Regions from separate parts of the Sphingomonas sp. SP4 genome, predicted to be linked through region 1. Evidence: predicted binding sites of a transcription regulator. Region 1 holds the regulator's gene; the other holds the start of a gene.
What was found. Region 1 encodes LexA, which represses DNA repair genes until DNA is damaged. Its sites were predicted from a motif close to GTTCCNCNCTTGTTCT; they were not measured.

Region 1 (3,086 bases):
CTCGCCCAGGCCACCCCGGAAATCGCGACCAAGCTCAACGCAGACAAGCACAAGGCAGCGATCGAGGACATTGTCGACAAGCTTCAGAATGCGGTCGACGACGGTCACAATTTCGCCGAAGCGGCAGCAGGCTCGAACCTGCCCGTCACGACAACGCCGCTGATCAAGGCCGATGGCACCTCGCGGACTGACGCCAATTTCAAGCTTCCGGCCAATCTTGCTCCGGCCGTGAAGACCGGCTTCGAGATTGCACCGAACGATCCGCCCGAGCTCGTCGCGATGCCTGACAATGCCGGCTACATCTTCGTGTCGCCGGCCCAGGTCGTCGCCGCGGCCCCCGCGCCGCTTGCGAGCATTCGCGAGCAGGTGACGACGGACTGGATCAACGACCAGGCACTCGAGCGCGCTCGCAAGACCGCTGACGCCATCTCGGCGAAGGCATCTCAAGGAATGTCGCTCGCGGATGCGGCAAAGCAGGCGGGCGTTTCCCTGCCACCAGTGATGCCGGTCGCGGCGCGGCGCATCCAGATCGTGCAGGCGGGCGGCCAAGTGCCGGCGCCACTCCGGGTTCTCTTCTCGCTCGCTCAGGGCAAGAGCCGTGTCGGTGGCGATCCTCAGGCCCGCGGGTTCTTCGTCGTGAAGGTGAATAAGATCACGCCAGGCAATGCGATGCTTCAGCCCGCGCTGATCGCGCGCATGCAGACCGAGCTTCAGCAGGCAACGTCGGAAGATTATGCGCGCCAGTTCCTGGCGGCGATCCGCGCCGACGTGAAGGTGAAGCGCAACGACAGCGCGATTAACGCTTTGAAGACGCGGCTGGTGACCGGCAGCAACTAATCGTTCGCTGCTTGACGGCGATTCGTTTGTTGCCTACACGTTCTCCGTTCGTTCTTACGGGGGAGTGACCGCCGATGCTCACCGCCAAGCAGCGTGAATTGCTGCTCTTCATCGACAGTCGTCTGAAGGAGAGCGGAATTTCGCCCAGCTTCGACGAGATGCGCGAAGCATTGGACCTCAAGTCTAAATCCGGCGTGCACCGCCTGATCTCCGCACTGGAAGAGCGCGGGTTCATTCGCCGCCTGCCCAACCGCGCTCGGGCGCTGGAGGTGGTGAAGCTGCCGGAGACCACGCCAAGCGCTACAGTCACGCCGATCCGGCCCGTCACCGCGGCGCCCGCAAACGACACCATGGAGATCCCGCTGCATGGCCGGATTGCAGCCGGCACGCCGATCGAGGCTTTGCAGGGCACGGAGAGCTTTGCGGTCCCAGCAGCGCTTCTCGGTCCCGGCGAGCATTACGCTCTCGAAGTGTCGGGAGATTCAATGGTCGAGGAAGGCATTCTCGACGGTGATTTCGCCCTGATCCGGAAGGTCGATACGGCACGTGATGGCGAGATCGTCGTGGCGCTGATCGACAATGAAGAAGCGACCCTGAAGACGTACCGCCGCGAAGGTCGCATGATCCGGCTCGACCCGGCCAACAGCCGCTACGACCCGCAGCGCTATGAAGAAGGCCGTGTGCAGATCCAGGGCCGCCTGGCTGGCCTAATCCGGCGTTACTGACATGGCTGACGCTCGGATCGATTATGTCGAGCTGCCCAGCGCGACGGCGCACGAACTCACGCGGGCTTTTTACTCCAAGGCGTTCGGCTGGACGTTTACGGATTACGGACCGACTTACTCGGCGACTACCAACGGGACGACGGACGTTGGTTTGCAGGGCGATCCGGAGGAAGCGTTATCATCACTCCTACCGGTCATTCGGGTCGAGGACCTCGACGCTGCGTTCGACGCCGTCAGCAAGGCTGGCGGGGTGATCGCAAAGCCGATTTTCAGCTTTCCTGGTGGGCGCCGCTTCCACTTCATCGACCCCTCGGGAAGCGAACTCGCGGTCTGGAGCGAGCGCTAGCGTCGGCTTTCAGCCCACGGATGGGCGCCGACGCGCTCGGCGACGCTATCCACGCGCGGCTCCTTGCCTAGGTAGACTGCTAGACCCCCGGTCCGCGAGAGCATTCCGCGGTCCAGCTTGAGCCATCTTGGCGTACACCCACGCGGGAGGCGGCGATCAGAGACGGCAACGTCTGCCGCTGAGCAGGCGGTGGTCAGCGCCTGCCAGTCAATCTGATAGGCCGAGCGAGTAGCAAGCAGGCGCCATTCGGTGGGCGGCTTCCTGATCGAGGCGACACAGGCATCTTTCGAGCAATGGCTGAAGGACCGTGAACCAAGGTCATCGACGTCCCCGTCGAACCCTGATGCCTCGGCCAGCAGGTCGCGGATGTAATCGCCCGCTCGATCGCGCAGGATAAGCGGCGTACCGTCCACGCTGACGACCGCCAGATGCCGCCCGTCACCCGTGAGCAGAATGTCGGGCGCAGGGGCCAGCGCGGCGCCGATTGCCCCGATCACAAACGGCGCAATGCCGAACAATCTCAGCCGCGTATTCCAGAGACAGAGCCAGATTCCGCCCGCGATCATCAGGCCGAATGCCCAGACGGGCATGGATGGAAGCGTGGCAACGGCGCCCTTCGCGGACGACACCATGTGCGCGAGGCGAAGCAATGCACCGACCGCGATGTCGGTAAGGAACCAGAGCGGCCTCCCCAACCCCACAACATCGAGCAACAGCGCTCCCGCTTCGAGCGGCATGATCACGAAGGTGGTGAGCGGAATTGCGACGATATTGGCCCCGACGCCGTACAGGCCGGAGCGGTGGAAATGGAACAAGGCCATCGGGATCAGCGCCAGCTCGACAGCTATGCCGGTCGCGACGGTCGCAAGCGTTGCGCGAGTGAGGCCTGCAAGGATGCCCTCCTCCCGCCGCTCGAACAATTTTCGAGACCATGAGATGGAGTGGAGCGCCACGATTGCAGTAACGGCCGCGAAGCTCATCTGAAAGCTGGGACCCGCAAGTGCTTCGGGGCGGAACGTCAGGACGACCAACGCACCTGCGGCAATCAGCCTGATGCTGATCGCCTCCCGCCCGAGGGCGATGCCCAAGAGGATCAGCAGCGCCGCCACGCAGCTTCGTACCGTAGGCACCTGCGCGCCGGTGAGAAGCGTGTATCCGATGCCCGCCGCAGCGGCCAC
Region 2 (3,086 bases), 970 kb from region 1:
GAAGAAAGCTGGATCTATCCCAGTCACCCCTGGGATGGGAATGACTTCCCTACTCTCCGCACCCTCGGTGAAGGTGATGGTGGGACCAGCCCTCGCTGGAGAGGCCAGCGCCAGTCCACCGACGAACGATGCAAGCACGATGTGACGGATTTTCATGTGGCACCCCCAGACAGCAAACGACCGGTAAGACGCCTATGATTTACCGCTTAAGCTCATACACTTAGCTAAACGGAAATTCAACAATTATGGGCCGACGCGGTTGACGGGTAGAGTTGCGCTAGGGATTGGAAAGGGGTCGCCAAGGTGAACCAAGGCGACCCCACCCTAGGGGTGAATCAGGACCCTAAGGCGCCGGAAAAGTAAGGCCCACGACAGTCGTTGTTAATAGCGTCAGCTTTGCTGTGCCGAATCCGAACGGAGGCTGGATGGCTAGTCGCTACCCAGCAACCCTGGCGGCGGCGAAGATCATTAGGCAGGCTGATCGTCTATGGAAACTAACGTCCGTTTTGGGTCGAAAGCGGACATTCCTGGGCGCTACGCTGGATACGCGATCCCCCAATAGAAATGGGGGCCGGCATTGCTGCCAGCCCCCACTGCGCCGAGCGAAGGATCTGCCGGTGTTCGGTCTACCTGGTCCCCGCTCCCGTGAAGGTTTGGTTCCCCGCTTCTCGATCCTGGCTCACCAGCTCAGGCGTCGCTTTCCATCGCACTGCTCTCTCCGAAGAGAAGCCCTGACTTCTACCGGACTGCGCCTCCCGAAGGTTCGCTTGTCTTTCGATGTCCGGCCTGTTCGTTTGGCCTGACCCCGAGTTCCTGATCTTTCGATCCGAAGTCCCGAAACCGGTCGCCCGATCAAAACCGTCCGATGTTCCGCGGCCCTTCTTGGGGAAACATCTCTTGCGTCCCGCTTTGCTCACCAAATCCCACAAGGAGATCCGGGAGCCGCGTCGCGCTAGAGGGCATTTCCTCTTCCGGCGCCTCTTCCCGGCTGGCCCGAGTCGAACCCGAAAGTTCTTCCCATTCCTGCCGGCGGAGATCGGTTCTTCTATCCCTTCCTCGCCCTTGTTACCGTTGCCGGTCTTTCCGGGGAGACTGGGACTTCCGCCCCGATCACCTGATCAACATGCACCCCTCGACCGAGTCGCAAAAGCAAAATTTTTGGTAATTAGGCTGTGGATAACGGGGATATCGGGAACAACAGTTGGAACTTCCGGGATTCCCCCGGTAGGCGGCCCGATTCGACTCGGCTGCTATCCCGGATAACGGTCGAACGCGGGGATTTCAGCGAGCCGATTCACATATCCGAGTCGCTCGGCTGTTTGCACTTGGGCCTTTGGCGGCAGCGAATCCGGATCGTCCAGCGTCCCCGTCTGCACATCGATCAATCCCGGGAAGATGGCCTCGTTCGTATAGAACAGGCTGGTCCCGCACTGCGGGCAGAAATGCCGCCGCCCATGCTCCGACGACGCATATTCGCGCGTTTCGCCTTCGACCTTCATCCCGTCCCTGTCGACCAAGGCCCAGGACACGAATGGAGCACCCGCGTGGCGTCGGCAGTCAGAGCAATGGCAGATCGCCTGATGCTTGGTGTCGCTCGACATCTCGTAGCGCACGGCGCCGCAATGGCATTGACCTTTGGGCATCTCTGGTCTCCCTTTGTTCTCATGACGGTCAATGCCACAACAGCCGCGATTCGGCGAGCCTTCGGTTGCCGTCCACGGCCCCGCCCCCTACCTCCGCCAAGTGCCTGAATCGTCTGCCCCAATGACCGAGCCCGGATATGTCCAGGGCCTGAATCCGCCGCAGCGCGACGCCGTGCTGTCAACGGAAGGGCCGGTGCTCGTCCTTGCGGGCGCGGGCACGGGGAAGACCGCCGCGCTGACGGCGCGCCTCGCTCATCTGATCGCGACGCGCAAAGCCTGGCCGAGCCAGATCCTGTCGGTCACCTTCACCAACAAGGCGGCGCGCGAAATGCGCGAACGCGTCGGCAGGCTGTCGGGCGGTGCGCTCGAAGGCATGCCGTGGCTCGGCACCTTCCACTCGGTGGCGGCGAAGATGCTGCGCGTCCATGCCGAGCTGGTCGGACTCCATTCCAACTTCACCATCCTCGACACCGACGACCAGCTGCGTGTGCTCAAGCAGCTGATCCAGGCGGCGAACTTGGACGAGAAGCGCTGGCCGGCGCGTCAGCTCGCGGGCTTAATCGATCGTTGGAAGAACCGCGGCTGGACTCCGGAGCAGGTCGACACGGGCGAGTCCGAAGCCTTCGCGGCCGGCCGCGGCAGCGAGCTCTACGCGCAATATCAGGAGCGGCTGAAGACGCTGAACGCCTGCGACTTCGGCGACCTGCTGTTGCACATGCTGGTGATCTTCCGTCGCCATTCGGACGTGCTCGAAAGCTACCGCGACCGCTTCCGCTATTTGCTCGTCGACGAATATCAGGACACCAACCAAGCACAGTACGAATGGCTGAAGCTGCTCGCCGAGCCGCGGCGCAATTTGTGCTGCGTCGGCGACGACGACCAGTCGATCTACTCATGGCGCGGTGCCGAGGTCGCCAACATCCTGCGCTTCGAGAAGGATTTTCCGGGCGCGAAGGTCATCCGGCTCGAACAGAATTACCGTTCGACCTCGCATATCCTTGCAGCTGCCGATGGGCTGATCGCGAACAACGCCGGCCGTCTCGGCAAGACATTGTGGACGGACGCAGGCGACGGCGAGAAGGTTCGTGTCATCGGCGTGTGGGACGGACCCGAAGAAGCGCGCCGCGTCGGCGAGGAAGCTGAATCTCATATGCGCAGCGGCGGCTCGCTCGACGACATTGCGGTCCTCGTCCGCGCCCAGTTCCAGACGCGCGAATTCGAAGAGCGCTTCATCGCGATCGGCCTCAGCTATCAGATCATCGGCGGTTTCCGCTTCTACGAGCGCGCGGAGATCCGCGACGCCGTCGCTTACCTGCGCCTGATCAACCAGCCTGCCGACGACCTCGCCTTTGAACGCATCGTCAATCAGCCCAAGCGCGGCATCGGCGACAAAGCGCTGGCGACGATCCACACCCATGCCCGCGCGCTCCAGCAGCCGTTGCT

Region 2: a site for LexA is predicted at 1,648-1,663, ahead of AC4GYV_RS08845 (ATP-dependent helicase). Genes of this name have one in related genera too.

Annotation. Positions count from the first base shown of each region.
Region 1 covers NZ_JBZFLE010000001.1:746,712-749,797, reverse strand. The annotation lists gene AC4GYV_RS03830 (peptidylprolyl isomerase) at 1-837, shown strand, start outside; gene lexA (transcriptional repressor LexA) at 912-1,562, shown strand; gene AC4GYV_RS03820 (VOC family protein) at 1,564-1,908, shown strand; gene AC4GYV_RS03815 (ComEC/Rec2 family competence protein) at 1,905-3,086, opposite strand, start outside.
Region 2 covers NZ_JBZFLE010000001.1:1,717,614-1,720,699, forward strand. The annotation lists gene AC4GYV_RS08835 (PEPxxWA-CTERM sorting domain-containing protein) at 1-156, opposite strand, end outside; gene AC4GYV_RS08840 (GFA family protein) at 1,251-1,643, opposite strand; gene AC4GYV_RS08845 (ATP-dependent helicase) at 1,765-3,086, shown strand, end outside.